DNA from 2 places in the Clostridium swellfunianum genome. Region 2 is predicted to be linked to the other one. Evidence: riboswitches for the same ligand, from Rfam matches in the RefSeq annotation. Region 2 holds a riboswitch; the other holds the start of a gene.

Region 1 (16,451 bases), 2.0 Mb from region 2:
CATTTTGTATTTATATTATTTTTTACAGCAATAACTTAGCAAGCCATTTCCTTTAAGTTCCCTTGAAGACATATTTGTTTCTCTGTATAATATAAGCTAACCTAATTTACTGATAGGAATACTTCATAGGAGGAATATTTATGTTTAAAAATTTTAAGGTAAAGCATAAAATTTTTGCTTTATCACTTACACTCATGTTTTTCGTCATTTCCATTTCAGGAGTAGGCTATCTAATCATGTCAAGGCTTAATTCCGAGATCAGTTCTATGTATGGTAATAACTTAAAAGCAATACAGTGGCTTAATGATAACAGAAATCAAACGAGAGCAATTGAAGCGGACATGTATTTTATAATACTTCATCATGGTGACAAAGCTTCTCAAGATGAGAGATTAAAAGATATTGAAGTAAGAGTAGAAAAGTTTGAGGATAATTTTAAGCAATATAAAGATTCTGAGCTAGATAAGTATGAGACAGATTTAATTCCACAAATAGAGAAGAAATGGACCGAATACTCTGCGAAGAGACAAGAAGTTATAAATCTTGCGATGAATGGCCAAGCTGATCAAGCCTTAGAAAAGTTTGAAGTCTTGGAAGCCAGTCTAAGTGAATTTCAAAATAATCTAAAAGAATTGTCTGATTATAACGTAAAAGATGCTGAGATAATAAAAAATGAAAATGAGGCTTATTACAAAAAAAGTGTTATCTTTTTCCTTGTAATGTTTACTATAGCCGTTATATTTGGTACTGTACTTACCCTGTTAAACATAAAACATATTATTACACCTCTTAATTTGATAAAGGCTTTTTCCGAAAGAATGAAAATTGGAGATTTTTCAACTCCTATTTCACTAACTAGAAAAGATGAGTTTGGACAGATAGGCAAAGCCCTTAATGAGTCACAGAAGCAAGTAGGAGGGCTTATAGGTGAGGTTCTCAACACTATAAAGGATATAAATTCAGGCAGTCAGGAACTTTCTGCAACAGTTCAAGAGATGACCGCAAGGCTTGAAGATATTAATAAAGAAACTTATACCATAGCTATATCTACTCAGGAAGCGAGTGCAGGAAGTGAGGAAGTTTCTGCTAGTACAGAAGAGGTAAATTCCAGTATTCAGGTACTTTCAGAGCAAGCACTTGAAGGAAGTCAAAAGGCAGAGAGTATTAAAAATAAGGCTGTGGAAATAAAAGAAAACAGCAGTAAATCAATTAAGCGAATTCAAGACCTTCATAGTTTAAAGGATTCTAATATAAGAGAAGCTCTAAAAAGAGCAGAAGTGGTTGAAAATATAAAAGTAATGGCAGACACTATTTCAAGTATTTCAAGTCAGACTAACCTGCTTGCTCTAAATGCTGCTATAGAGGCAGCCAGAGCTGGTGAGCAGGGCAGAGGCTTTGCTGTGGTTGCTGAAGAGGTTAGAAGACTTGCAGAGCAATCTTCTGAGGCTGTAGTTGAAATACAAAAGACTATAAAAGAGGTTAGTGAAGCCTTTCAAGATTTAAAAGATAACAGCTTTGAAGTGTTGAATTTCATAAGCGAAGATATAAATCCTCAAATCATTAAATTTGCTGAGATAGGTAATGATTATTATATGGATGCGGACTTCTACTCAAATATCTCAGAAAATATTGCTTCTATGTCAGGTGAAATAAATGCAACAATGGAGCAAGTGAGCTCTGCTATCGAAGGGATGGCGCAGGAGGCGCAAAGTTCTAGTGAAAGTTCTGAAAATATTAAATCTGGAGTGAGTGAAGCAACCTCAGGTATGGAGCAGATAGCAGTTACAGCTCAAACTCAAGCAGAGTTAGCCCACAAGCTGTATGAATTAGCTAAGAATTTTAAGTTATAAAATGAACAATATAAAGTCGAATTGCTAAATATTATAGTGCAACAAAGCAGTGAATTTTTATTGTAAAATCCTTTTTCAGGATGTATAATAAATTTGACAAAATAAAACTGAATAAAACTTTTTGGCGTCCGTTGGACTTAATAGGGAAATGCGTAAAACGCTGCAGCCCCCGCTACTGTATATGGTGATGTTTGGTCGTTATGCCACTGTAGGAAACTATGGGAAGGTGTATCAAATGAATAAGCCATAAGCCAGGAGACCTGCCTTGAAGCTATAATTATTCACTTTCGGAGGGAAAGGAGGAATTTGTGTATTAAATGTGCTGCTTATATAGTAATGTAGCTTTAGTCACTACAACTCCTCTTATAGAGGAGTTTTTTTATTGAAAGGAGTTATTAATATGAATAAAGGAAGTAAAATCAAAATAGGTGTAACCCTACTTGCAATTTTAATATTTGTTGGAGGGTATTTAGTTTTAGGTAAGCTTACTGGAGGACAAAAAGGAGACAAGACAATTATTATTACTATTAAAGATGAAGTGAATAAGAAGACTATAGTAGAGAATAAAAAGTATAAGACTGATGCTGCTAATCTAAGCGACTTTCTTATTCAGTACAAGGATGAACTTAAAGTAGATATGCAAACTTCTAAATATGGAAGATTTATTGAAGCTATAGGTGGAGTTAAAACAGAGGATATGGCTAAAGGCCCATGGTGGATGTATGGCTACAAATCCCCAAGTCAGAATAAGGAAATGAAGGTTGGAGAGGCGCCGGGGGCTGATCAACTCGTATTATATGATAAGGACGAGATAAATTTAGTATTTACAAGCAACATGAATGTAGGAAAATAATATGAAAACTCGAGAACTAACACGAATAGCGTTACTTGCAACAATGCTTTATATAATACATCGTATAGGTGGCATGATACTATATGCAGAATGGGTTAATTTTACTATTATGATGTATGGAGTATATGTTGATAGAAAAGAAGCATGGCTTTCAGTTATAGTATTTTGTTTGCTGGTTATGCTGACTGAAGGCATAGCACCCTGGAGCTTGGCTTATTTAATTGTATTTCCTCAGTACGTTCTCATATACTCATTTTTTAAGAATAAACTTAAAAATGAGTATTATATGGCTGGTTTAGGATTTATACTAGCTTTCATGTGCGGTACGTTAATAGACCTGCCTTTTATGCTTAGCGCAGGGCTAGATTATAAAGGGTTTATTGCTAGACTTTTATTAGGCTTTCAAGTATCTTTAGGGAATGGGTTAGTAACATTCTTATCAGCTATATATCTTTTAAAGCCTATGAAGAGAGTGTTTACTGCTGCTAAGCTTTCCAATTTTTAAGTAGTCTAACATTGGTTATATTGTTTTTTAAACAAAAAAGGCTTTTAGTGAAGCCTTTTTGTTTTGTGAAAATTAATTTACCATATATTTTTATTTTCATATAAATTTGATTGATCAAGCAATAAGTCTTCTCGAGCGCATAAGTTAGCTTCTAAAGCATTTTTTCTTAACACTAAATATAGCTCTGCATCTGTAGCATTTTCATAAGGCATTACAAACAGAACACCGATACCTAAAGCTATTGCACCTAATATATACCAGCCTAAAAATGATAAGTCTAATATAAACATATCAAATTTATGGCCCATAGTCATTTTATTACTTAAAGAAATGGCTTCCCTAGCGCCAATATTTGGGTTGTCTGCAAGGATATATGGTACCATGCTATAGGAATAGGATTTAATGATACCTGGCACGATAAAAAGCAAACTCCAAAGGAAAACAAAAATATTTGTTAATAGCATTGTCTTTAATATTCCCATATAGTTATCTTCGTTAAAAGCAAAGCTAAAACACTTTTTATTATCTACATGTTGAGCAGATTTAATAAAGAATCGTCTTCCACCTACTTCTAAGAAATATCCGAAGAAGATACGAAAAGCAATTAACAATGCAGCAGCAAATAAAACTATAGTTACAAGCTTCCAATTTACAAAATCGCCGTTGTAGATTTTATGAAGCAAAGATTGTTCTGAGTTTCTAGAGCGAGAGTTATTTCTACTACTCCAACCACTACCGGTTGCCAACGCAATGACTATACTGATTCCAAAAGCACTCCAATAGATTTCTCCTAAAACAGCTTTTGCTTTGTCTTTTAATTCTTTTCTAGACCACATATCCATACCCCTCTTAATTAATATATTTTATTATCTTCCATATAGGATATTAAAACAACGAAGCTAAGTGATTACTGTAATAATATTATAGGGTATTATAAACCATATAACAAGTTAATGAAGTATCTATTTTTGCACTTGTTGCCTTGTTTTAACTGATATGTATGAGCAATCTCGTTGTTTCGAATAATTGCTTGTTTTTTCTCATAATTTCTAGGTTAGGGAATTTGAAGAAGGTAAATATGGAATTTATGAAATAGGTTATTTGTGAAAGGTAAGAAATTATCTAAAAAAATACCCTATAGACCGATTTTTCATTATGACAATCTATAGGATATTTTTTAGCTAGTCTGAAACCATTAAGAAATTATATTAGCTAATGCTATTTAGATACAATATTACGGAATTCCAAGGTATATACGATAGTGCCCATCAGAGTATAGTATTGTCCTAATTTCACTGTATATAAAGTGTTATTCATTTTAATCTTAGCTGGAAGCCCATATTCCAAGACATCTAAGGAAAGATGATTCTTCTTGCAGTAGTTTTCAATTTCATCCATAAACATATCTTCTGAATGGGGTCTTGATCGAAGATCTTCAACTAAGATACGTCTAGAGTATCCTAAACCTGAGTTCAATTCTTTAGCAACGTTTTTTAGATATAAATAATCTAGATACCAAATTAGAAATAGTGCTGCAGCATTTGTAAGGACTATATACCTAATCACCTGAGGAATAAAATAAGCAGAAACCATAAAGATTATGCAAAGCATTTCTACCCAATAAAGTATGGCTGGGCCTGAGAACAGAGAAAATTCTTTTCTTCTTAGGGTACTTCTATATCTCATCCATCGTATAAACATACCCAGAAGACCATAACCAATTATAATTGGAACAAGATAGGTTCCAACGATTAGTAAGTGCTCCATGTCTTTGCTTATTAACAAATTAATAAGCATGCTTACAAACAATATAAAACCAAGAATGGCTCCTTTTATTGTTATATCCTTTTTATCTTCGATTGTCATAACTTTTTACCTCCAATCTTTGCTCTGAGAAGGCGGAGATATTTTCTGGAAATATACGTCTCCTCACCATTATAAAAGGTTGCTTTCATCAAACCATTTGCCAAGGGACTATAATATTCTACGTGTTCAAGGTTAATTATTACCGACTTAGATATACGCGCAAAATGTTCAGAAAGGATTTCTTCCAGTTCATAAAGACGTTTCTTTGCCTCGTACATTTTACTGCCAGTGTGCACGAACAGCTTATCTTGGATTGTTTCAAAGTACAAAATGTGTTCACAAGAAATTGAATATATCTGTTCTCTAAGAAAACAAGGAATAGTGAGAGTCTGATAGGTGCCCTTTTGAATTATTTCCTGAAGCTTTATAATTCCAGGATGATTTTCACAAATCTCAAGAACTGCACATTCCTCTTCTAGAGAATTTACATAGTGGATTTCTACTTTCACGCTTACCACCCTCCTTTACTATAGAATACCTTTTATTACATAAAGTTTCTATAATTTGCATGTTAGTGGTCTGAATTTCCTGGTAAGTGGAAGCCTTAATAAAGCTTAGGTAGAGTAGTTCCTTGTATGAAGAAGAATAATGGAAATTTAATTTTTTACAAATATATCAGTACAAAAAATCAAAAAAGTGTTAAATATTGTCGTATAGTAGGGTAAAACAACAAAAAATAGCTATATATGGTTGAAAATACACTTATTATATAATATAATTTTTAATATACCTATCAATTGATAGATAGGTTAATTATATCTGCAAATATAGAAAGATGATTATTATGATGCTTTTATAGAAGGCTTTTTATATTAATACGGTAGCAGGGGTAAATCATAGGGATGGGATTGCATAAATGAACATATGTAAATTAATGAGCCAATGTAGGGAAATCCAGCATAACAATAAATTGACAAGGTTTTCAGATATAAGTCATCTTAAAAGGTTGTTTCCTAGCAATGGAAATAACAAATATCATGAAGGTACATTTTTAATTATTGAAATATATGACTTTAGCATAATAAAAAACACATATGGATATGAAATTGGACAAGAGGTGTTAAAGAATGCAGCATATCTTCTGAACAGTATTGTTACTATTGATTCTATAGTTTGTAGAGGAACAGGGGATGGAATTATCGTTTTTCTGCCTCGTCTATCAGTGTGGCACCAAGTAAACTCCTTCTGCGAAGGAGTTTTTAGTATATTTAAAAAGCCCCTTTTTATATCTGGAAAGAGTATATACATTGATATGAGTATAGGTGCAGCTATATATTCAAATAATGCTGATAGCTTGACAACAGTATTGAAAAAGGCTGATTTAGCATTATATAAATCAAAAAAAGATGGTGTAAATAAAGTTGCCTTTTACTATGAGGAATTACAGGAAGAGGTTTTGAGAAAGATTATGATTTGTAATAATCTCAGGAGTGCCGCTTCTAAAAATGAGCTAGAAGTTTACTATCAACCGCAGGTAGAAGCAAAATCGGGAAGAGTTTTGAAATTTGAGGCATTACTCAGATGGAAAAATGAAGAGTTGGGAAATGTACCACCTTCAGAGTTTATACCAATTTCAGAAGAGACAGGAATTATCATTGAGCTTGGCGATTGGATTATTCGGACGGTATGTCGGCAAATCAAAGAGTGGATTATTAAAGGTTATTATTATACGGTAGCTATAAATGTATCGCAAAAGCAAATCCAAGGCTATAGATTTTTAGATAATTTAAAGAGCATATTAAGGGAATTTGATATACCACCCAATTTAGTTGAAATAGAAGTTACTGAAAGTATGATGGTATCATCATATGAGTCTATTGCTGAAATACTTCAGCTTACACAAAGCTCAGGCATAAAAATTGCCTTAGATGATTTTGGAACTGGATATTCCTCCTTAAGTTATTTAAAACGGTTGCCTATAGATACTATTAAAATTGATAAAAGTTTCCTGGACGATATAGTTTTTGATAGTACCTCAAGAGAACTAGTAAGTGGAATAATTATGCTTGGTAAAAAGCTTAAGCTTAATGTTATAGCTGAAGGAGTTGAAAGCAAGGAGCAGGTAGATTTATTAGAACGCATGGGTTGCAATGCAATTCAGGGATACTATTATAGTAAGCCTTTGCCTGCAAAAGCGATTGAGAGCATATACTTAGGCTGCGAATTTGCTTTAGGCTTAGAAGGAGTTAGATGAGAGCTTTCAAAGTAGCTAGATTAAGTTTGAAGGGAGAAATTGAATTTTGAATACAGAGGTTGATACACTGTCTAGAATTAAATTGACCGCACTTATCTTGTTTAATGAAAAGGGTTATTATGCTACCACTACTAGAGAAATTGCAAATGAGGTTGGAATAAAATCTTCTACCTTGTATTTTTATTTTAAGTCTAAAGAAGAAATATTTTTTATCTTATACAAAGAGGCTAGAGAATTGTATGAGATAAAGAAAGATAAAGCTTTGAGCCAAAACGGAGCTAGAGATGTGGAAGAACAAATATATAATTTGTTTAGCATTTCAATGGAGTTTTTTAGAGAGCATAATCTTTATTCAAGATTTTTGTATAGGCACTTAATTTATCCTGTATATGGTGTTCAAAGCAAAATTGAGTCTGAGCTTCAAGAGTGGAAAGGTATAGCATCAATTTATTTGTTTAATTTGTTTGAAAAGGGTATACAAGAAGGCCTATTTAGAAATTTATCTTCAGATGATTTATCTAGAACATTTTATCGCAATTTAAATGGATATATTTACGAACTGATAACGAGCAACAGAATACCAAGTAAAGAAGAAGTTGATAAAGTATGGCGGGTATATTGGGATAGCATAAAAGCATAGTAGAAATTTTAAAGTCAGTATATAGGGAGTGATAATTAGTGTTTAAGTTTATGAAGAATTTTAAGATCAAGACAATAATAATTTTCCTAGGAGTTTTTTCACTTATATCTGTTGCATTAACTAATTTTCTTGGATTATCAGGAATTTATACCGTAAATAAAAATATGACTGATATGTACCAGAATAATTTGATTGGTATTTCAAGACTTGCTGCTGCAAGAGGAGACTTTTTAGCAGTTAGGCTAAATGCAGAAAAAGCAATGCTGCAAAACGACGCTAAATACGAGCAGGAAATCAAAGAACACTATGAAAAAGCAGTAGGTAAATTAAGGGAATATGAAGCAACAAAGCTAGATGAATATGAGAAAAATAAAGTCGCAGAAATTAATGAAGACATAAATAAGTATATTGCTTCATGGGACAAAGATAAATCTCAACAACAATTAAGTGACGAACTTGCTATGTTAGGAGACAAAATTGAGAACAATATTGTTGAATTAAGGGAGTATAATGAAAAGTTGGCAGCAGATAAAAATTCCAGCAGTGATAAGGTGTATCAATCAAAAATCAGAATGGTATTTTATATCACTGTCATCATAATAGCTGCAATATTATTACTTGGATACATAGTAACTGCAACTGTTATGAGAGCCATTCGAGCAGCTATTGCAAATTTAAATACTGTAGCTTCTGGAGACTTATCTGTTTCTGTAGTTATAGATGAAAAAAATGAATTTGCTCAAATGAAAAAGGCTTTAAATAAGACAATAGAAAATATCAGAGGCATGATAGAACTTATAAAAAACCAAGCTTCAGCTCTTGAGGATAAGTCTAAAGGGCTAAGTGCAGTATCTAAGGAAATGTCACTAGGAGCAGAAAATGTTTCAAAAACAATTCAAGATGTGGCACATGGGACAAGCGGACAAGCAAACGAGATTATTGATACAAACATGATGCTTAACGATTTTAATGAGCAATTGGAAAAGGTTATAGAAGCTATGTCTAGCGTAGCATCTAGCTCAATCAATGTTGGAGAAATGGCTGAAGATAGCAATAGCAAAATGAATAACCTAATAGAGTCGATGCAAAAGATTCATGAAATGTTCAGTGATTTTGCAAAAAAAATAAACAACGTAGGAACTAGTATAAATAAAATTGATGAGATATCAAGCCTAATAAATGCAATCGCTGACCAAACAAATTTGTTGGCATTAAATGCTTCAATCGAGGCGGCTAGAGCTGGAGAAGCTGGCAGGGGATTTGCGGTAGTGGCTGACGAAATAAGAAAGCTTGCAGAACAAAGTAAAGCCTCATCTGAAAATATAAATTCTGTCGTTAAGCTGATTTCTAATGAGACAGATATAATGATTAACACTTCTGACCAGGTGGGTCTGGAAATGTCGGAGCAATTGAAAACTATAGGTGTAGCTGCAAGCTCTTACAACAAAATTATAAAGGCAATTAAAGAGATGAATCCTGAAATTAGAGAAGCCAGTGAATCTATGAGTTCTATACAAGAACAAAAGGATGCTATTATACAAAAACTTGAAACTGCATCTGCTGTTTCACAGGAGGTAGCAGCAAGTGCAGAGGAAATTGCCGCTAGTGCAGAGGAAATGGAATCTTCAACAGAGGATGTAACAGACACTGCTTTCGAATTAAGCAATATGACAATAGAAATAGTTGGTGCTTTGAATAAATTTAAGTTATAAGCAACACTACTTCCAATCTTTTATAAACGGTTATGAAATTATCAAGTAAATTAGATAATTAAATCAATACAAAAAGCGTGCTGCGTATAGTCAGCATGCTTTTTGTATACTCAGTATATATCCGGATTAGGCTGCAGAAGACAATTATGAGTAATGAAGTAAAATATCCTGAGATTGCTTACGAACATTATCTATAACTTCACTCGGCTCAATCACTTTTGCGGCAGTACCCAGCTGATAAAAGTATATAGAAACAAAATCTAAGTCGCTATTATCTATTATTGTGTCGATATATCCATGGTTTTCATCGCTTAATATAATATGATTCTCAAGCCAAGGCTGGCTTCGGCATTGTCGTATCCCTTCCCGTGTAAGCTTCACATATAATCGGACTGGATCCTTTGGTACGTTTTTTATATGGCTATCCAACCAGTCTATTAAGGTTATTTGAGGATTGAGCTTTTCATCAGTATTTTCTAAGGATAAAATTCTATCCGTTCTAAAAAGCCTTATTTTATTATGATGCAAATCCAATGCAGGCATATACCAGAAACCATTATATGCATACACACCTATGGGGACTATTTTCTTTATGGTATTTTCTGATTTTGAAATATACTGGATGTGAAGTATTTGATTATCCATAGCTGCCTCAATTATTTCTATTAGAAACGGAGATGAAATACCTCTTTTATTATTCCAAAATGAAAGAACAGAGCCTAACTGATCTACTTTTCTTCTAGAATCATTAGGAAGATTAGCGTATAGTTTTCTTGAAACAGAATTAATATTAATATCAAAGGGCAGTGATTGATAATATTTTAAAGATTGAAAAGCAAAAAATATAGAAAATGCCTCATCTTCATCAAAAATAACAGGTGATAGCATTCTATTGTTTAGTATTCTATAGCCGCCATTGCGACCAGGCTCTGTATAGAGAGGGACACCCATTTCACTTAACTCCAAGAGATATCTATGAGCAGTTCTTACAGAAATATTAAACTCGTAAGCTACTTCCTGCGCAGTAAAATTACGTTTGTTATTAACATACATAATAAGATCAAATAAAAGTTTTGTTTTTGACATATCATTATCTCCTAGTGTTAAATCATGACAGCTATTGTCATGATTTAACGATATACTATTTTTAGAAGATTAACAAGGAGGTAAGTATATGAAAGCTGTTGTACTTGATAGATTTGGCGGACCTAGTGAATTAGTTATGAGAAATATCCCTGTATCTGACGTTGAACCTGAGGATGTCCTAATTAGAGTTGAATATGCTGGTGTGGGTCAATGGGATATCTTTGAACGTGAAGGTGGATATGCAGAAATGCTTGGAATGAAGCCAAACTTCCCATATGTTGTAGGGTCTGAAGGAGCTGGAACAGTTGTCCGTACTGGAGGTAATGTCACTGGTTTTAATATTGGAGACAAGGTTTATGCTTCAGGATTTCTTAATCCTAAAGGAGGTTTTTATTCTGAGTATGTTGTTGTAGAGTCCAAGTATGTATCTCACATTCCAGAGTGTATTACAATCAAGGAGGCAAGTGCAATTTTAGGGGTTGGAATCACTGCACTACGTGGGCTTGAAGATATCCTAAAACTTAAACAAGGTGAAGCTATAATAATTGTTGGAGCTAGTGGAGGAGTAGGACATTTGGCTGTGCAAATTGCTAAAAACAAAGGCGCTCGAGTTTTTGCTGTTGCTTCGGGGGACGATGGTGTTGATATGGTTAGGAGTCTTGGAATTGACACTGTTGTGGATGGATATAAAGATGATATATTATTAGCAGCCAAATCATTTGCGCCTGCAGGCTTTGATGCTGCATTAATTACAACTGGTGGTGAAATAGCTGAAATAGCATCTAAATGTGTACGTACTAGAGGGAACATTGCCTACCCAAATGGAATATATCCAGTACCTAAGGCTCACTCTGAGGTTAGCATAGTTGAATATAATGGTGAGCCAGATTCAGATATAATAAATAGACTTAATGATTTTGTAAAACAAGGTATTTTAAAATGCCACATTGACCAAGTTTTCTTACTTAAAGACGCCTATGAAGCTCATATAGCTCTAAGCAAACATTATTTAGGCAAGCTTTGCCTGCGCATAGATTAGTAGAAATGTAGTAAAAGCTAAGAAAAACCATACTACTAGTTCAATTGAAAGAGTATGACAAAACTATCATCGCTCCAAATAAAGCAGAATTTATTATGTAAAAAATGATTATAGCTATAAAAATAGATTAAGAGGGTGTCTAAAAAGAGACCCTCTAATTATATTTATTGTCTATTAGTATAAATTTGAAAAGTAACTCCGAATTTATCAGTTACCATACCATATGCAGGGCTGAAGTAGATTTCATTAAGTTCAATAAGGACTGTGCCTTCTTTCTTTAAGTTTTCATAAAACTGTTTAGCTTCCTCAATATCGTCAGTTGTTATACAAATTGAAACCTGGGTTCCATTTTGAAATGGGAGCTCAGGAATAATATCAGCAATCATAATTTTATTTTCACCAATCTTCAATACTGAATGTGCAACAAGATTTAACTCATCCTCTTTCATCTTAATCACATCATCCTTTGGTCCTTCACCAAAGGTTTGTTCAAAAAGAACTTTTGCATTTAATGCATTTTGATAATATTCAATAGCTTCTTTTGCTCTTCCGTTCATTAGAATATAAGAAACAAGTTGGCATGACATAATATACATCTCCTTTATAATATTATTTTTTTACACAAAATTAAGTATGTGTTATTACTAATGTATTTATTATTGTATAATATAATAGTGACAAACTATGTCATAGTCATTTTGGAGGTAGCAATGTCAAAAGCAAAAAGATTAAATGAAATGATAATGATGGTTAATAGGAAAAAAAGATTTACTGTTGGTGAACTGGCTCAAGAATTTGGAGTTTCTAAAAGGACTATTTTAAGGGATTTGCAAGAACTAAGCGAAATGGGAGTTCCTCTATATTCTGAGGTGGGACCGCATGGTGGATATCATATACTAAAAGAAAGAATTCTTCCTCCTATTGCATTTAGTGAAGATGAGGCAATATCAATATTTTTCATGATCCATGCGTTAAAACATTATACCTCTCTTCCATTTAAAATTGAGTACGAGTCAATCAAAAAGAAATTTTATTTAAATCTTTCTGGAGATATCAGAGATGCAATAGATAGATTAGAAGATAGAGTTGATTTTATGGCAGTTTACCAACAGGAGGAGATACCCCTCTTAAGGCAGCTTTTAGATGCAGCAATCCAACAGAAGGTTATCGTAATAAGCTATGAAGTAAATGAAAAAATCAGCAGAAGAAGTATTCAGCCAATAGGCATTTATGCAAATGAAGGGAAATGGTATTGTCCCTCTTACTGCTTCTCAACTAAAGATTATAGGGTTTTCAGATGTGACCGCATAAAAGCTTTAACAGCTGATGAAGATACGAAACCTATTGACTTATCCAATATAACTTTGAAAAATCGTTATTTGATATTGGACCATGATAAAGAGACTCTTAAGCTATATGTAGAGTTAAGTAAAAAAGGTGTAGAAAAATTTCAAACAGTAAATTGGTCAAATATTAAGCTTACTAAACGTGAAGATGGAACAGGATATTTGAGTGGAAGCATTACGAAAAAGGATATATACTTTTTTTCAGATTACTTTATTACTTATGGCAAAGATGCAATTGTTAAAAAGCCATTTGAGCTAGTTGAAAATATAAGAGAAAAGTTATATGAAATTTTAAAAATATATAACAACTAGCGTATTTAAACTGCTAGTTGCTGTTGTGAGAAGGAGAGAAAAAATGTATAGAAAATTTATTAATTGCTTAGTGGGTATTTTGTTTATAGTATTCACAATGTCAGGGTGTAGCCGAGCTGTATCAAACGATACGAATGGGAAGGTAAATAACAGCGTCCTATCAGAAGGAATTAGTCAGTCACAAAGTAACACTGCTGAAGTTAAAGATGGAACACAGAACAAGGAGAACTCTCAAGCCAAAGAAGATATAAACAAAAATAATAGTTCTGAAAATAAGTCTACTGAGGAGGCTTCCTCAAAAGTTGATGTGAAAAACGAAAAGCCAAAGGATACCAACACTAATACTAAACAAGCAAAAAAAAATAATAAAGTTATTGTCGTAGATGCAGGGCATGGAGGAAGATCAGGTTCTGAAAAGGAGAAGGTTTCACCGGATTCAAATGAACTGAAACCTAAAAATGTAAGTGGAGCTACAGGGGTAAAATCAAAAACTCCAGAGCATGTTATAGCACTTCAGGTTTCTCAGAAGCTTAAGAAGCTTTTGGAAAAAGAAGGGTACACTGTTATTATGACTAGAACTAGTGATACGCAAACTGTAGGAAATATAGAACGAGCTGAAATTGGAAATAAGAACAATGCAGATTTGGTTATAAGAATTCATGCTGATTCATCAACAAGTAGCTCAATTAAAGGTGCTTCAATGCTTGTTCCTGGACAAGCTGGATATGCAAAAAGTATTGCAAAAGTAAGCAGGGAATATGGAGAAACCATATTAAAGACCTTAGTAGAAGAAGCTAATATGCAAGATAGAGGCGTTGTAACAAGAAATGATCTTACTGGTTTTAATTGGTCAAGGGTTCCAGTGGTGCTGGTAGAGATGGGGTTTTTATCAAATCCAACTGAGGATAGTCTATTAAATTCAAGCGATTATCAAAACAAAATTGCTTTGGGGCTAGCTAAAGGTGTAGACAAGGTGTTTTCTAATAGGTAAGGAGATGGCTTTTAGCTATCTCCTTATCATAACTATATTCCTAAGGTTTCTACGCTGTTTTTCAGCATATTCCATTCCTCTATGACGCTTAGGCAGTAATTTTTTCCTTCAGTAGTAACTCTATAATACTTTCTTTGAGGTCCACCTGTTGATTCTCTCATATAGGTTTCCGTGTGCCCATCAGCATTGAGACGCCTTAAGATAGCATATATAGAGCCATCATAAACATCAGGAAAAACATCTTTTATTATTTTCATTATTTCATAGCCGTACATATCATTTTTTGTAAGCTGAAATAAAATGCACATCTCTAGTATACCTTTTTTAAGTTGGGTATCCATAAAATCATCCTCTCACTGAAACAACTATTGTTTTCGCTGCTCTATCGTGAACTGTGTTCCGCTCGCTAGTTAAAGATGCCCAAATTAGTGAGCCTATATTCAAGAGACCGCATAATATTACGTTAGCAATGGATTTAATAATTAATTCTCTAAAGATGGCATCCATAAAGGAGATTGCTGATCCATCAATTTTCTGAACTCTAATTTTAAAAAGCTTCTTTCCAATAGTATAGCCCTTAAGCTTCCAGGTTATAAATGAATTAAATATATTTGAAGCCAGTAGCGCTGTAAGAAATATTAGTAATTTAACTCTTGAGGGAAAAGGAACTTTAACGGTTGTAACATGTTTTCGTATGCTAAAGTCCTTGGAGATATCAAGTTTGTTTGAATCAATAAAGCTTACAAATTCTTCACTGCTGCCCTCGAAGACATTTTTATGGTTTTTATCTAGAACTTCAACCTTTGTTGTTAAACCATTGCTATCTTTATGAAATTTAGCTTCATAACCACTGCCGCCATTATCCACATTCCATATAACCCTTTCTTGGTTTAAGAAAGGTATATAAGCTGCAGCCATGATGATGACAAGTATGATAGTGCCAATAATTGTGTCTATGGCAAAGGCTCCAAAACGGCTTGACATAGATGCAAGATTTCTTGTATCGGTATAAGACTTATCGGCGTTTGATTTGAACTGTTTTTCCGGGGTATCTTCAAGTATTTTTCTTGCAATTTTAGCAGGTGAGCCTAACTCTATAGCTGTTTCTTCTTCAGTTTTTCCATCATATATACCATTTCCAAATATGTCGTTGTAGTCATTCAGTATTTCGCTGATTTCATCTTGAGGAAGTTTGCCTTCCAGCGAGTTTTCCAGTTCTGTTAAAAATTCTTTTCTTGTCATTTTTACCCTCCTATATTTCCTAATAGTGCGTAACCTACACATCCTATTTAATACACTATTGTTTAATGAATAATAGTGTAGTTTTATAGTAGCATACTATTGTTCATTAAACAATAGTGTGATGAAAAAATTCTTAATATTTTATATCTTCGCTAGGGATGTAATTTTTATGGCTATTGTACCATTTGAATCAATATGATAACATAATGCTAAGAAGTAAAAAATACCATTATACACACAAATGAGGGTTGAGTATGGCTAATGAAAATTTAGATACAAAAAATAAGCTTTTGCAAGCAGCAATAGATATATTTGGATTTAAGGGAGAGGTTACAACAAGAGAGATTACAGAGGCAGCTGGGGTAAATGTAGCTGCTATTAACTATTACTTTGGCAACAAAAACAACTTATTAAAGGAAGTAGAAAACTATTATGCTAACTTGCTTAACAGCAAACAGCATGAGATTCTAAAAAACAGCGACTTAAGCCCATTAGAGAAGCTTGTGAAGTGGGCTTATAATCTTACAGAGTTTATGTTTAAGTTTCCGGCAGTAACAGAACTTGTTATAAGTCTTGCTACTGTTGATAGAACATATAACCCCGCTTTAATTCAAAGGGTTTATTTGGATAAAGAAGTTCAGGATATGATTGAGGACAGTATTATAAAAGTCACAGGCTGCAGCAATCCTCAGATAGTAAAACATAAGTATTTAGAGATTTTCTCTGGAATTGTAGGTTTGGTTGTTCACCATATAATATCTAAAATATATTTTTCAGAAAAGGGTATATCAGGAATAGATAGCGATAAAGAATTA
Region 2 (16,451 bases):
GGTTTTTAAATAGAGCTTGGAAGGAAGCGCCTACTACTGAAAGCCCCATTCCTACCAGACTGGCCATTACAATTCTCGGCAGCCTTACCATAAATATAATTAGGAAATGTGTATTAGACACATTTCCTTTAATATATTCCCCTATAACTGGTAAAGATTTTAAAACTGCAGTTAAAACATTATATGGAGTTATATTTGCGCTTCCCATGGCAGTGGCTGCAATAGCAACTGCTGCATAAACTAGCAGTAACACTGCAAAAACCATTTTTTTTCTCTTTACCACAATTTTTTTCATGCTTTACACCTTATTTAAAAAGTTCTGGATGAAGTATTTTTGCTAGTGCTTCAACGCCCTCTGCTAGTCTTGGACCCTGTCTGTTTAAAAGATTATCATCTATTTCTATTACCTTATTGTTCTTTACAGCAGACAATTCTTTATAGCCAGCAGTTCCTATAAACTGATCCTTCATTCCAAAGTTTTTTGATATAACAATATATTCAGGATTATTTTCTATAATTTTTTCAAGGCTGTATTTCCAACCTGAGGCATCTTTTGCAATGTTCTTTCCTCCAGCCATTCCAATCATTTGAGCTATAAAGGTATCTCCAGTAGCAGTATAGTCTCCATCTTTACCAAAGCCTACAACATAGTAAACCTTTGGAGCTTCTTTTCCCTTAACCTTTTCCTCAACAGCTTCAATCTTTTTCTTCATTGAAGCTACTAAGCTTTTAGCACTGTCTTGAGCATTTAATATTTGTCCTAAAGTATCAATTGACTCATATGCTCCAGTAAAGTCCTTTGCATTATAAAACACAACGATTTTTATTCCTAAATCTCCTAGCTTTTTAGCTACATCATCTTTAAAATGTGTTGATGCAATAACAACATCTGGCTTTAATTCAATTATTTTTTCTACATTTGGATCTGTTAGGGATCCAATGCTTTCAACGTTCTTAACCTTCTCTGGATAATCATCATAATCTGTTCTTCCAACAAGTAAGTCGCCCTTACCTAGAGCATAAACTATTTCTGTAATACTTGGAGCAACAGAAATAATTCTCTTTGGCTCCTTATCTATTATCACTTCTTTTCCTTTGGAATCTTTAACTGTTAGTGGATATTTAGTTCCTGAAGCTTCCTTTGTAGTTTTGCTGGCATTTTCCTTTGTACTTGTGCTTGTGCAAGCAGCAAAGGATACCATCATTATTACTGCTAATAGTGCTGCTGTTAAATTTCTAAATAATTTTTTCATTTAATATTCCTTCTTTCTCTAAACTTATTTTGTTTCTTTTTCTCTTATATCAATGAGCTTATCCTTCGATTCATTGTCTATGCCAATACCGTCAAAGGTTGCCATATTGTTAACTACATGAAGTGCCGCCTCTATAACGTTAAAAGCAAGAGGGCAGCCACTTCCTTCTCCAAGCCTCATGTTTAAATGAAGAATCGGCTCCAGGCCTATATATTCAAAAGCATAATTTACAGCCTTTTCATCAGATTTATGAGAGGTGAACATATAGTCTTTGCTTTCTGGCTTTAATAGGTACGCACATAGTGCCGCTGAGCAGGAAATTACTCCGTCTATTACTATTGCCTTGTTATTTTTTGCTGCTGATAAAAAGCATCCGCATAACCCTGCTATATCAAAGCCTCCTACTTTGCTTAATACATCTATAACATCTTCCTTATTAGGCTTATTGATTTCCAAGGCTTTTTTCAAAACTCTTTTCTTGTTTTCAAACTGCTCCTCTGTTAAGCCAGCTCCTTTGCCAACCAACTCATCAATATCTATTTCTAAAAGCGAAGCTATAACCGCTGCACTGGTAGAAGTATTGCCAATTCCCATCTCTCCAGTTCCAAGCAAATCAAAGCCTTCGCTGCAAAGCTTATCTGTAATTTCTATACCTGCTTCTATAGCTTTTACTGCTTCTTCTCTGGTCATAGCTTGGCCCTTGCACATATTTGCAGTGCCATTATTTACTTTCTTATTTATTACCTTTGTGTTATCAATTTCTCCATTAACTCCAACATCAACAACGGTTAACTCTGAACCTGCAAAGGAAGCAAGTACACCAACGCCGGTTTTCATTTCCGGAATACCATTTGTCATTACTTTGGTTATTATTTGATCTGCTGCGCTTACACCTTCTTCACAAATTCCATTATCGGAACACATAACCACTATGTTTTTCTTATTAACCTTATTAAAAACCTGCCCTGTTATACCAGCATATCTGGCTGCAATTTCCTCAAGCTTTCCAAGGCTTCCAAGGGGTTTGGTCAAATTATCAATATGCTTCCAGGCTTTTTTTATTGCCTCCTTATCACTTGCAGTTATGGAATTGATAGTTTCTTTTAATAAATTCATAAAAATTCTCCTCTCCATGACTAATTGTCTCTTAAAGGTCCTTTAGCAATTAACCTTTTCGAAATTCATAAATACTTCTAATAACCTGTTATTGTCTTCTCTGCTTTTTACCGCCAATCTTATAAAACTATCGTTCAAGCCTCTGAAATTTCTGCATCTTCTTATCAGTATTCCTTTTGATAGGCAGAAATTGAAAAGCTCTTCTCCTGAGGTTTCCTTAAGCTTTAGAAGAAAAAAATTCCCATGACTTTCATAAAGCTTATCTATAAACTTAAATCCCTTCAGTTTTTGTGAAAAATATTCTCTTTCTTTATAAAGCAGTACTTTAGAGTTATTTATGTACTCTGTATCCTTTAAAACTGTTTTTATGGCAGTCTCTGCAAAGCTGTTTATATTCCATGGTATTTGTGTCTTAGATAGCTTTTCAATAAAAGCCTTATCTGAACTTACGCCATAACCAAATCTGATTCCCGGCATTGCAAAGAATTTGGTAAAGGCTCTTATAATAAAAAGACATTTAAAGTTAGCGCAGCTATCTATAAAGCTTTGATTATCACGACTAACAAACTCCACAAAAGCTTCATCTATTATGATTTTCTTTTTATTCGCCTCACAATATGCGATAATTTCTTCAAAGCACTTTTTATCAATCACTCCCCCATTAGGGTTGTTAGGGTTTGCAATAACCAAACCATCGCAGCGCTCCATATTGTCTAGTATGCTTTTGTAGTTATAGGTAAAATCCTCATTTAGGCTGCAAAATACTATTTCTTCGCTGCAGCTTCTTGCTGTAGTTTCATACTCTGAAAAGGATGGAACAACTATACACGGTCTTTTTAATGCTCCAATAGCCAGATTTATTATTTCTGCTGCTCCGTTGCCTAAAATAATGTTTTCTTCCTTTATCTCTGCCCCTAAATATTCCTTAAGGTGAAATTTCGCTTCTCTATATTTCAAATCCGGATAACAGGTTATATCTTCCAAGGCCTTATAAACATTTTCTTTAAAGCTTTTAGGAACTCCTAAAAAATTTATATTGGAGCTAAAATCCACAAGATTAATCCCTTTAAACTTGCCCTCTGTATATATGTCTCCACCATGCTCTATAAAGCTTTTTTCCTTACTCATCAAACCTTCTCCTTAAAAAATTGCTATTATTAAAATTGCAGCAGCAGCAACAAATATCACTTCAGTTAAAAACATAATCCTATTAGCAGCTGCAATATCTTCTTTTTTAAGCTCTCTTAGTTTGTCTCCAATGGTAGGCTTTTCAACTACTTTTCCAAAATAAACATTATTGCCTCCAAGCTGAACCTTTAAAATTCCTGCTACAGCTGCTTCTGGATAAGCACAGTTAGGACTTTTGTGATTTTTTCTGTCTCTTAACATGATTTTAAAACTTTTTAATATGCCGGAGCCCATAATTGGAGCTGTAAGGCACATAAAAACACCAGTAATCCTTGCTGGCAAATAATTAAATACATCATCTGTTTTAGCTGGAAAAAAACCTATATAAGTATAAGGTTCATTAATATAGCCAACCATTGAATCCATTGTATTTATGCCTTTATACATCATGGCTAGAGGTGCTCCTCCTACAATTCCGTAAAGCAAAGGTGCAATTACTCCATCGGAGGCATTTTCAGCCACAGTTTCTACTGTTGCTCTAATTAATTCTTTTTCTTCCAAGCTTTTAGTGTCTCTCCCAACTATGTAGGAGGTGAATTTTCTAGCAAGAGCTATGTCCTGCTTCAGAAGGGCATAATAAACCTTCATGCTTTCATCCTTTAAGCATTTTGCTGCAATAGTTGTCCATAAAATAAGGATATTGATTATATGAAATAACGGTTTTATTGGCCATGAAAAGTACAATAAGCTAGCAGGCAATAGATAACAGACCAACACCACTATAAGTACCATAATTCCGCCAAGGCTTTTTAAAGCTTCATTGCTTTTAGCAGCAGCTCTTGCTTTGCATTCAATAAACTTTATTAATTTACCGATATATATTATGGGGTGAGGCAGCCAATAAGGATCTCCAAGCATAAAATCTATTATCACAGCAAAAAGGACATCTATTAAATTTGCTACTATAAAATTACTCATGCTGCTTTAGTCCCATTATTTCATAGATTTTATTCATGTCTAAGGATTTCCTTACAATATCCGCAAGCTTGTTTAGCTCTTCTTCTCTGAAGCCTTCATATACAGGGGACTTTCTTTGCGGCATGCCTTTTTCAGCTCTTATTTTGTTAAGCAAATACTGCCTAAATTCTGTGGAATCCAATATTCCATGTATGTAAGTTCCAAAGATAGTTTCTTCTCTATTGAAAATTCCATCAGCCTTATTAGTGTTTAATCCATTCTCTTTAGTTATTGTTATCAAGCTGCTATTGTCTTCTCCTGCTGCAGTTTTACCCATATGAATTTCATAACCATATATGCTTCCTTTAAAATTTTCAAGGCTTACTTGTCCTTCTACTCTGGTCATTACTTTTTCACTCTCAAGAATTGTTGTAGTATTTAAAAGACCTATTCCTTTTATGCTTCCAAGATTGCTCTCAATGTTCAAAGGGTCTCTTATTTCTTTTCCCAGCATTTGATAGCCCCCGCAAATGCCTAGTATCTTTCCTTTTTTGCTGTACTTAACTATTGCTTCTTCAAGCCCTGAGTTTCTTATTGTGTTTAAATCCTCTATAGTGTTTTTACTTCCAGGTATTATAAGCAAATCAGGATTACCAAATTCCTCTTTGCTGGTTATAAATCTAACGCTCACATCCTCTTCACATTTTAAGCAGTCAGCGTCAGTAAAGTTTGAAATATGAGGCAGCATTATAACCGCAACATCTATAGGTGCAGTAACGTTTTTATTTATTTCCATCATGGCTCCATCTTCATCCTCAAGGATTAAGTTAAAATAAGGCACAACACCTATACTTGGTCTTTTTATTATGCCTTCCAGCATATCAACGCCTGGAGCTAAAAGCTTTATGTCTCCTCTAAATTTATTGATTATTGTTCCTTTAACTCTCTCTCTTTCTTCTTCTGTTAAAAGAAGCATTGTTCCCGCAAGAGATGCAAATACTCCACCCTTATCTATATCTCCCACTATGATTACAGGTGCATCTACAAGCTCTGCCATACCCATGTTTACAATGTCTCTGTCTCTAAGGTTTATCTCAGCAGGACTGCCTGCTCCCTCCATAACAATAATGTCAAAATCCTTCTCAAGCTTTAAAAACTGCTCCTTAAGCATATCCTTGAAAAGCACCTTCAAATTGTGATATCCTGCAGCCGTCTCATTGCTATGTACTTTGCCATTTACAATTACCTGACATTTAGTATCTGCTGTGGGCTTTAAAAGTATGGGATTCATATATGCCTGTGGCTCTAAACCAGCAGCATAGGCCTGAAGCACCTGTGCTCTGCCCATTTCTTTGCCGTCTAAGGTTATATAGGAATTTAAGGACATATTTTGAGACTTATAAGGACATACCGAATATCCATCCTGTTTAAAAATTCTACACAGCGCAGCAACAATAAGGCTTTTCCCAACTGAGGAGCCAGTACCTTGAATCATTATCTTTGCCATAGTGCACCTCCTTAAAATTAAAGATAAAATAAAAATGGCAGTACGCTTCAAACGTACTGCCACTAGAATTAACAAATAACCAAAAGATATATTATCTCATAAGTAGTTATAGCTCACCCTAATAGGCCTTCCCTCCGAAAGCATATTAACACGCAAATTTAGGCAGGTCTCCTGACTTATGATTCCTCCTCATCTTCTTCCTTCCCCTAAAAATAGAGTGGATAACCAAAGACTCGTCATCAATTACAGTAGCGGGGGCTGTTGCGGACTCTAACCGCATTCCCTTTTCACCTTTTGTAAGGCACCTAAATTCAATATTAAATTTTCATTTTCTTACTCAAGTATAATTTCTTTCCTCATCATTGTCAACTGAATCCTTAGTTAAAAGCTGGATAATATTATTAAGCTTAGAAGCATTACCAGCTCATTATTTGCTCCTAAGCTGTCGCCAGTAATTCCGTTAATTTTAGAATTACAGAACAAATTAAAGAGAACAGTTATAATTACAGCTGCAATAAATAATGCTGCTGTTTCAAAAACAAGTCCTAGAGCTAATCCAATTGCAATTGCAAATAGAGCATTTACAACTGCTTCCTTTAAGGTAACATTGTTAATAAACAAATTTCCTGAGCCTTTTTCTTTAGCTGGTTTCCCAATATAGCTTAAAAGTATCATAGAAAATCTGCTTATGACAGGTATTATTAGCAAAGCTATAGGATCTTTCTTTGTTAATAGAAATAAATAGGCCTCATATTTAATTAAAAGATTTAATACTATACCAATACACCCAAAGGTACCTATTCTACTGTCTTTCATTATCTCTATTATTTTATCCTTGCCTTTAAAGGCAAAAAAACCATCGCAGGTATCCCCAAAGCCATCCATATGCAGTGCACCTGTAACCAATATTTCAAAGACTATTATTGCTATGACAGCAAAGGCTGTTGGCACTAATTTAGCTGTTCCTGTAAATAGAAGATATTGAAATATTCCAAGCAAAAGCCCTATTAGCCAAAAGAAGTTAGCACCATTTCTGAAATTCTCATTTTCACAAGGAAGAGCCTTGTTTACAGGAACTCTGGTTAAGAGCTGAAGCATAAGTAAGAAATCATATAAATATTTTTTCATAGCAATCTCCCTTGACTATTTAAGCTTTAGCGGCAGACCAGCTACTACTAGATAAGCCTCATCACTTAACCTGCCTAAAAGTTGATTTATTCTGCCTGATATGTCTGTGAAAATACGCCCAAGCTTGTACTCTGATACAAGTCCAAAGCCTACTTCATTTGATATTATTACAAGCTCCTTATCAAACTCCCTGCAGGCAGAAATTAATTCTTTAAATTGTTCACTTATGTTCTCTTCAAGGCTTTGAATTTCTTCTCTTGTTAAATTATCAAAATCCATATATTTATCAAAAATAATATTTGTTATCATGGTAGTTACGCACTCAAGCATAATAAACTTGCTTTGGGATTCTTTTATAACCTCTTTAAGGTTCTTATACCCTTCGAAGGTTTCCCAATTTTTATTTCTTCTCTCTTTATGAATGGCAACTCTCTCTCTCATCTCATCATCCGTAATGATTGAGGTAGCAATGTACAACACCTTGTCCTTTTCCTTTAAAAGCTCCTCGCCAAAGGTACTTTTTCCGCTTCTGCTTCCACCTGTTACTAATGTTATTTTGCTCAAATTATCACTCCTTTTCACTGGCAGGCAGCAAGTTAAAGATTACTTGCTGCTTTACCTGTTAATAAATCTGGTTGTATTATGGAATCAATATGCCAATTGTTATATTGAAATCTAGCTATTGATATACTACCATTTTTCGAAGTAAATTTCCAAAAGTTATTTAAATCTCCATCAAGAATGTAGCAATATATCAGTCTTATAACGCCTCCATGAGATACCACAAGGCAATCTTCATAGTTTTCTTTTTCTAGCATTTTCATGAAGGCTGCTGCTCTCTCATAGGCCTCTTTTACGCTTTCACCTTTGGGAATCTTATAGTCTATCCAATTTTCTTCCCATGCCTTACTTTCTACAGGATAGTTAATACAAATTTCTTTATAGGTCTTATTCTCAAAGATTCCAAAATCCCTTTCATTAAGTCTGGAATCACAAATGATTTCTTTATCTGTAAGTATTCTTGCGCTATCCAAAGCTCTTTTTCTTTCGCTTGAAAACACCTTGTCAAAGCACAAATTTTTAATTATATCTTTAGATTTTTCAATTTCAGCTTTACCTAGTTGAGACAGTTCGTCCTCAAAGGCGCCTAGATATCGCCCTTTCAAATTACTATCAGTTTGCCCGTGTCGTACTAAATATAAATTCATGATTTTAATCTCCTATTAAACAGAAATTTTATAATAACTAATAATCTTGCTACTTTGACATAGCTTCATAAAACTGCTTAGGGGTAATTCCATACTCATTTTTAAAGGTTCTAAAAAAATTGGAATAGTCTCCAAAGCCGCACTGCTTGTAAACATCTATAACAGGTATGTTGTGAAGTATAAGTTCCTTAGCCTTTATAAGCTTCTTTTGAACTATATATCTATGAATAGTAGTTCCAGTATGTTTTTTAAATTCCCTTGAAAGGTGAAACTTACTTAAATAAACCTGCTCTGCAAGCTCATCAACTGTAATATCCTCCTCAAGATGGTCGTTAATGTAATCTATAACCCCGTCTATTATATTACTTTTCTTTATATCCACCATAAGCTTTTCCTTGTTGTTAAAAGCAATATTGTTTATATACACCATAAGCTCAACAATATATGCCTTATAAATAAGCTCATGGCCTATTCCTTTATAGTTTTGAAGATTTATTATCTTATTTAGCAGCAGCCTTATATTTTGCTGGGTATCAAAATCTGCTCTAAGCACATTCTTTTTATCCTCACCTTCAAAGCATAGAGTTAAATCTGTTTCTTTGCTTGACAGTTCCTTTAAAAAATTTCTATTCATCCATAAAACAATTCTCTCATAAGTTGCATCCTTATTATTCACAATAGCTTGGTGAAGTTCTTTAGAGTTTATCAATATAATATCACCTGACTTTAAATAATAGGTTTTACCCTCGATTAAATATGTAACATCTCCGCTAATAAAAAGATAGCATTCATAAAAGTCGTGATGGTGCAGGCTTATTCGTGCTATGTCATTACTTGAATAATGAAAAATTTCATAATCGCTTGAAAGCATATACTGTCGAGATAAATACTTGTGAGTCTTGGTTTTCATTTAAGTCACCTTCTAAATTAATCTATAAATATATTATTTTACTTGAGCATTTTTTGCAAGTTTTAAAGCAATAATAACATATTAATAAAATAATTTTTTCGCTATAATAAAGACATTCCTAAGAATAAATATTTACTTTAACAGTAGTTCAAAGGGTGATATTTTGCTAGATAACGATTTTATGTTAAAAGGAGCAACTGCAAAGCTTCTTTATGAGTATATTGCAAAAAGTGCTCCAATTTTCCTTTGTCTCTTCCACCTATTTCCAAGGAAGTTTGTCACCAATTAAGTTTACTAAAACTTGTTTGCACTACTAATAACCCTGTTGACAATCTTGAATATCACAAGCTTTTATCTTCCAAAACTTATTCAAGTTTTTAGGTTCTGCCAACCTTTAGACCTGACGAAGCTTGTGGTATTCAAGTTAAGTCATATAATGACTATTAACCGCTTTAAAGTAAAGAATCGATTATTTAAACAAATATAAAAAATTATTTAAATTTGGAGGAATAGTAAAATGAAATTATCATTCAGATGGTACGGAAAAGACGATAAGGTTACTCTTAAATACATTAAACAAATACCAAGCATGTACAGCATTGTAACCGCTATTTACGATGTACCTGTAGGCGAGGTATGGGACATGGATAGAATACTTAAGCTTAAGGCTGAAGTTGAAGCTTCAGGACTAAAGTTTGACGTTATTGAAAGCGTTCCTGTACACGAAGACATAAAGCTTGGACTTCCAACAAGAGAAAAATATATTGAAAACTACAAGCAGAATATTAGAAATCTTTCAACGGCTGGAGTTAAAGTAATCTGCTACAACTTTATGCCTGTGTTTGACTGGACAAGAACACAGCTTGATAAGGAATTAGAGGATGGTTCAACTGCTCTTGTTTACTATGTGGACCAAGTTAAAAAGATGGATCCTCTAAGCGGAGAATTATCGCTGCCTGGATGGGATTCAAGCTACACTAAGGAAACTCTTAAGCAGGTATTTGACCAATATGCAAAGGTTGATAAAGAAGCTTTATGGAGCAATCTTGAATACTTCCTTAAGGAAATCATTCCAGTTGCAGAAGAGTGCGATGTTAAAATGGCAATTCACCCAGATGATCCACCATACGATATATTTGGTCTTCCAAGAATAATTACTAATGAAGAAAGCTTGGATAGATTCTTAAAGCTTGTTGACAGCAAATACAATGGACTTACACTATGTACTGGTTCACTTGGCTCTGGCAGCTTCAATGATGTAGTGAGAATGGTAGATAAATATGCAAGCCAAGGAAGAATACACTTTATGCATGTTAGAAACGTAAAGCTTCTTGAAGATGGAAGCTTTGAAGAAAGCGCTCACTATTCACCTTGCGGTTCCTTAGACATTGTTGAAATAATAAAGGCTCTTCACAAGAACAACTATGAAGGTTATTTAAGACCAGACCACGGAAGAATGATTTGGGGCGAAACTGGCAGACCTGGCTACGGCTTATATGACAGAGCCCTAGGAGCAATGTACATCACAGGAATATGGGAAACACTAGAAAAAACAAGCAAAGGAGAAAAATAAAATGAAAATCCCCTTTAATATAGACTTAACTAACAAGGTTGTTGTAGTTACTGGTGGAGCTGGAGTATTAGGCGGTTCCTGGGTTGATGCCCTTGCAGAATGCGGCGCAAAGGTAGCTATACTTGATTTAAAATTAGAAAACGCTGAAAGAAAAGCCTCTGAAGTTACAGCTAAAGGAAAAATTGCTTTAGGCGTTGAGGCAAATGTTCTTAATAAGGAAAGTCTAAAGAAGGCTCATGAAATAGTATTAGAAAAGCTTGGACCATGCGATATACTTATAAACGGTGCTGGTGGAAACAATCCTAAAGGAACAACAACTAAAGAATATTTGTATGCAGAGGATTTGGCTGAAGAAAACAAAGACCTTGTTACCTTCTTTGACCTTGACGAGCAAGGAATAAGATTTGTATTTGATCTTAATTTCCTTGGAACACTGCTTCCAACTCAGGAATTTTCAAAGGATATGATAGGAAGAAAAGGCTGCAGCATATTGAATGTTTCTTCAATGAATGCCTTTACTCCTCTTACAAAGATACCTGCTTATTCAGGAGCAAAGGCTGCTATTTCAAACTTTACTCAATGGCTTGCTGTTCACTTCTCAAAGGTAGGTATAAGAGTAAATGCTATAGCTCCAGGTTTCCTAGTTACAGCTCAAAATGAAGCGCTGTTAAAGAATCCAGATGGAAGTTTAACAGCACGCTCAAACAAAATTTTAAACAGCACTCCAATGGGCAGATTCGGAGAGCCAGAAGAGCTTATAGGGGCACTATTATTCCTAGCTTGCGAAGAGGCTTCAAGCTTTATAAATGGTGTGGTCCTTCCAATTGACGGTGGATTCTCAGCTTACTCAGGAGTTTAATAAATTGTATATAAAATAATATAGGTGCCGTTTCTCTTGCAGAACGAAAAGGTGAAATGTTAAAAAGTTAAATTGTTATATTTTTAAAAAGTTAACTTTTTATGCTGCAAGAGAAACGGCACCTATATTTATAATTTATTGGTCTTAAGGCTCAATCCTCGTTTCAACCTATAAGATATTCAATTGTTCATCTAAATACTTCAATACTTCTTCTTTACTTTCCGGCTTATCATGCCCCAATAAACAAGTATTAAAATCAATTTCTCTAATGAACTCTATATAGCTTTGCAATTTATTCTTGTCATACTTACCACCATAATTATAGTAATCTCCGCAATCTGCATCACCAACAAAAACAGCTCTCTCTTCAGGCACATAAATTATCACCGAATCTTCTGAATGAGGTGCATTTACTTCCATTACCTCGCAATGAATGCCCCCTAGGTCAAACTTTAACTTTCCATTAAATTCTATATCTGAAGTCACAACTTTTACATTTTGTCTATCTGGATATTCAAGCTTAATGCATTTGTCACAAAACTCTATATCCTTACCCGCTTTAAGTCTATCTTTCATATCCTCATCAGACCACTTCCATTCAGCAACCTCTTTTAATTTTTCATTTGTAAGCTTTCCTGAAACTGTTTTTCCTGACACAGCATGCATTCCAAAAGTATGATCCCAGTGCCAATGAGTAATAACAGTGTAATCCGGTAATCTTAAATTTGCATTCCTTAATTCTTCGTAAAATTTTTCAACGTGCTTACATGAATTTCCTGCATCTACTGCTAATGAATACTTATCCCCATTTATATATCCAAGCACAGGTCTATCAGTTTCTTCTTCACTAGGTAAATAATAAACTCTATTCGATAGCTTTTTAAGTTCCATAATTTCTCCCCCAAATATAAGTATATATCAAAAGTTATACCTATTTTCATTATACGAAAACTGTATATAACTGTAAATAAGGTTTCAAGAACGATATCTCTATAATTCTGGAATGTGGAACGGTTATAATTGACATTCGCTTTATAGTCTGATAATATTAATATACCGTCCAACCGGTATAGCTATGTTGTAATTTATATAATATAGCTATTATTTTAATAAGAACAAATAAGTTCAAAATAAGCTAAGTTTATTGTTGAACTTATTTATCCATAAGAAAGGTTGATATTATGAACAATCCTGTTAAAGAAAAGATTCTTGATGCAGCTAACAAGTTAATTACTGAGAAAGGCTTAAGCTCCTTTACCTTAGAGGAGGTAGCAAAGGAGGCTGGCATAAGCAAAGGGGGACTTCTATATCATTTTAGCAGCAAGGATGCCTTGATGAAAGGACTTATAGAAAGCGGAATAGCCTTATTTGAAACAAAAGTTTCAGAAAGGGAAAAGTCTTTATCTTCTAATGAACCTAACAATTGGTTTGTATCCTATATAGAAGAACAATTTAGCACAGCCAAAATTGATACTAATACTATGGCAGGAATTATAGCTGCCTTTGCACTAAATCAAGAGCTGCTAGAGCCTGTGCTTGAAAACCGTAAAGAGTGGCTTGAAAAAATCAGTAAATCAAAAGACCCTATCTTAGGTATTATAATAAGCCTTGCCTGCGACGGCATAGCCTTCTCAAATCTACTTGGAATTGATGTATACCCTGAGAAGACAAAAGCAGAACTTATGGAAAGACTAATCCACTTAACAAAGGAGTGTTATTAAAGTGCTTGACTTTATTTCCTATCCTATTGGTGCCTTTTTGAGAATAATTTATAATACCTTGGCATTTAAGAATTATGGATTGTCCATAATTTTGCTTACTGTCATTATTAAAACCTTAGTCCTCCCTTTAACTATCAAGCAATATCGTTCAACTGCAAAGATAAGTGAAATACAACCCCAGATACAGGAGATTCAAAAGAAGTATAAAAATGATCCTCAAAAGCTTAATGCAGAAACTGTGAAGCTATATCAGGAATACAAAATAAATCCTGCAAGCGGCTGTTTACCTCTTTTAATACAGATGCCAGTACTTTTTTCGTTGTATTATGTAATTTCGCAGCCCCTGAAGTACATGTTCAAAATCCCTAAGGATGTTATCAGTCAAATTTTTAGCATGATTCCTGCTGAAGCTGTAAAGTCATCAAATTTACATGACTTAAGCATAATCGACTATTTTTCACATAATCTAGACAAGCTATCAAGCGCCAATGGTCTGATTACACAGGACAACTTATTAAACATGAAATTCTTTGGAATTAACTTAGGTGCAATACCTTCACTAGATCCTAGCAGGCTCTTTGGCAGTTCTCCAGATATGCAGGCCTGGTATCTACTTATAATTCCGGTACTGGCTATAGTTACTACTTTTATTTCAACCAAATATTCAATGAATCAGACTCCACAGCAAAATACTAACCCAAGTCAAAATTCTATGATGAATAGCATGACTTTAATTTCACCTATTATGACTGGTTTTATCTCATTTACTGTTCCAGCTGGGCTAGGAATTTATTGGATTATTTCAAACGTTTTTCAATTAGGTCAGCAGCTTTTTATGAATAAATATATAATTAATAAAGCTAGCAGCTCAAAAAATAAACCTCTTAGTGAGCCATCATCCTAAAATAAGCTAAATGGAGGTATGAAGGATAAATGTCGTGGATTCTATTAACTATATACATTTTAAATTTTTTAACTATCATAGCTATTTTGTTTATCGAAAGAAAAAAGCCTGTTACGGCTTTTTCCTGGATTCTCCTTCTTACCTTCCTTCCTGTAGTTGGATTCATATTTTATCCTATACTGGGAAGAAATCTAAGGCCTAATGAAAAGAAATCCTTCAGACTAAAAATGGAGTTTGATAAGCTTTATAACAAGAGGCTCCACAAGGAACACCTAAGCTCAAAAAATACTATTCATAAGTATAATTTTGAGTATGAAGATCTTATAAAAATGAATGCTAATGCAGGCAACAGCATTTATTCACAAGATAATGAGGTTGCAGTCTTCACTAGAGGAAGGGATAAATTCACTTCTCTTTTTAAAGATATTGAGGAAGCAAAAGACTCTATTAATATGCTTTACTATATCATAAACAACGACAAGCTTGGGAGAGAAATAGTTAAGCTGCTCACAAGAAAAGCCAGAGAAGGTGTAGAAGTCCGAATTCTTTATGACCATATAGGCAGTATTTCCACCCCTCATAAGATGTTTACTGCTTTAATAAATGCTGGCGGAAATGTATATCGATTTTCACCTGTTGGACTCGGAACTTATACCCGTATCAATTATAGAAATCACCGAAAAATTGTTGTTATAGATGGTAAAATAGGATATACAGGCGGTATGAATATTGGTGATGAATATTTAGGCATGCATAAGCGCATAACTCCTTGGAGAGATACTCATTTAAGGATTACAGGCTCTGCAGTTTATGCTCTTCAGGAGAGATTTTTAATGGATTGGTCCTATGCCTCAAAAAATGTTAATGAGCAGGATAGTGATGAACTATGCAGGTTCTTCCCTGTAATTCAATCAAAGGGCAGCGTTGGAATGCAAGTGCTTTCAAGCGGTCCTGACATAAACGGAGAGCAGATTAAAAGAGCCTACATTAAGATGATTAACTCAGCCAAAGAAAGTATATTTATTCAAACTCCATATTTTATACCTGACGATTCTTTTCTAGAAGCTCTTAAAATAGCAGCTTTGTCAGGAGTGGATATAAAAGTGATGCTCCCTGGTATACCTGATAGAACTCTTGTATATAGGGCTACAACCTCCTATATTAAAGACCTTTTAGAGTGCGGTGCAAAAGTATCCCTTTATGCAGGTTTTCTGCACTCCAAGATGCTATTAGTTGATGGCAAGGTAGCTTCAATAGGTACAGCCAACATGGACGTGAGAAGTTTTTCCTCAAACTTTGAAATTAATACCTTTATTTACGATAAGCAACTTTCCTCTGAATGCAGTAAAATATTTGAAGAAGACCTTGGTCATAGTAAGCTACTAACAAAGGAGTCATACCATAAAAGAGGATTAAGAATCAAATTACAAGAAGGCTTATGTAGACTTTTATCACCTTTTCTATAAAAAATAAAAAGATAGAAAGTAGGAAAATAGGGACGGTTATCATTTAGTTGCTTTTCAGATAAAAAGAACAATAAAATGATAACCGTCCCTGTTTGTTTATTATATACTTCTAGCTATAGCATTTGCTTCAGCAACTGCATTTAAAGCTCTTCTTGCTCGTACTGCATCACCTGCAGCATAATATGGAATTCCTTTATCTTCACAATATTTGCCTATTTTTTCAAAGCTTCGTGATCTTGCTCCGATGGCTACAACAACTGAATCACATGGAAGTTCTTCTCTATTGCCTTCTCTTTCTATAACAACAGTATCTTCTTTTATTTCTATGCACTTTGCCTTTGTAAGTGTCTTTACTCCTGAGAAGTACAAGCTTTCCATAACACATATACTTCTGAGCTGACCTAAATCTTTAGCAACAGCATCAAGCATTTCTACTACTGTTATTTCATCGGCTTTTCCATGAAGATATTCAGCTACCTCAAGACCTACAAGACCGCCTCCTATAACCACTACCTTTCCGTGAACTTCTGCCTTGCCAGACAATACGTCATGGGAGTTTGTTACCTTTGGCAGATTTCCTCCTGGAATGTTCAAATTCATCGGGGCTGCACCTATGGCTATAACAACCTCATCAGGTTTAATTTCATCTATAAGTTCTATAGTTACAAGTGTGTTTAATCTAACCTCAACACCTTTTTCTATTGCCTGTTTTCCCATTGCT

Evidence for each region. Region 2 has a riboswitch for cobalamin ahead of NBE98_RS16380 (cobyric acid synthase). Riboswitches for the same ligand answer to the same signal wherever they lie in the genome.
Region 1: another riboswitch for cobalamin. It lies ahead of NBE98_RS06740 (hypothetical protein); the one in region 2 lies ahead of NBE98_RS16380 (cobyric acid synthase).

What each region holds. Positions count from the first base shown of each region.
Region 1 is NZ_JAMOFV010000006.1:1,466,848-1,483,298, reverse strand. Features, by position in the region: gene NBE98_RS06745 (methyl-accepting chemotaxis protein) at 141-1,850, shown strand; cobalamin riboswitch at 1,956-2,132, shown strand; gene NBE98_RS06740 (hypothetical protein) at 2,251-2,703, shown strand; gene NBE98_RS06735 (hypothetical protein) at 2,705-3,208, shown strand; gene NBE98_RS06730 (DUF975 family protein) at 3,286-4,044, opposite strand; gene NBE98_RS06725 (DUF4318 domain-containing protein) at 4,427-5,074, opposite strand; gene NBE98_RS22515 (LytTR family DNA-binding domain-containing protein) at 5,071-5,523, opposite strand; gene NBE98_RS06715 (putative bifunctional diguanylate cyclase/phosphodiesterase) at 5,931-7,268, shown strand; gene NBE98_RS06710 (TetR/AcrR family transcriptional regulator) at 7,315-7,908, shown strand; gene NBE98_RS06705 (methyl-accepting chemotaxis protein) at 7,947-9,620, shown strand; gene NBE98_RS06700 (helix-turn-helix transcriptional regulator) at 9,765-10,706, opposite strand; gene NBE98_RS06695 (quinone oxidoreductase family protein) at 10,795-11,745, shown strand; gene NBE98_RS06690 (VOC family protein) at 11,910-12,332, opposite strand; gene NBE98_RS06685 (helix-turn-helix transcriptional regulator) at 12,456-13,403, shown strand; gene NBE98_RS06680 (N-acetylmuramoyl-L-alanine amidase family protein) at 13,447-14,394, shown strand; gene NBE98_RS06675 (PadR family transcriptional regulator) at 14,427-14,735, opposite strand; gene NBE98_RS06670 (RDD family protein) at 14,740-15,636, opposite strand; gene NBE98_RS06665 (TetR/AcrR family transcriptional regulator) at 15,891-16,451, shown strand, end outside.
Region 2 is NZ_JAMOFV010000006.1:3,463,967-3,480,417, reverse strand. Features, by position in the region: gene NBE98_RS16405 (FecCD family ABC transporter permease) at 1-295, opposite strand, end outside; gene NBE98_RS16400 (ABC transporter substrate-binding protein) at 306-1,253, opposite strand; gene cobT (nicotinate-nucleotide--dimethylbenzimidazole phosphoribosyltransferase) at 1,278-2,369, opposite strand; gene NBE98_RS16390 (pyridoxal phosphate-dependent aminotransferase) at 2,412-3,497, opposite strand; gene cbiB (adenosylcobinamide-phosphate synthase CbiB) at 3,510-4,475, opposite strand; gene NBE98_RS16380 (cobyric acid synthase) at 4,468-5,961, opposite strand; cobalamin riboswitch at 6,106-6,285, opposite strand; gene cobS (adenosylcobinamide-GDP ribazoletransferase) at 6,343-7,089, opposite strand; gene cobU (bifunctional adenosylcobinamide kinase/adenosylcobinamide-phosphate guanylyltransferase) at 7,105-7,653, opposite strand; gene NBE98_RS16365 (histidine phosphatase family protein) at 7,686-8,297, opposite strand; gene NBE98_RS16360 (AraC family transcriptional regulator) at 8,347-9,207, opposite strand; gene uxuA (mannonate dehydratase) at 9,725-10,780, shown strand; gene NBE98_RS16350 (SDR family oxidoreductase) at 10,782-11,639, shown strand; gene NBE98_RS16345 (MBL fold metallo-hydrolase) at 11,808-12,530, opposite strand; gene NBE98_RS16340 (TetR/AcrR family transcriptional regulator) at 12,821-13,360, shown strand; gene NBE98_RS16335 (YidC/Oxa1 family membrane protein insertase) at 13,362-14,264, shown strand; gene cls (cardiolipin synthase) at 14,294-15,730, shown strand; gene baiCD (bile acid Fe-S flavoenzyme BaiCD) at 15,830-16,451, opposite strand, start outside.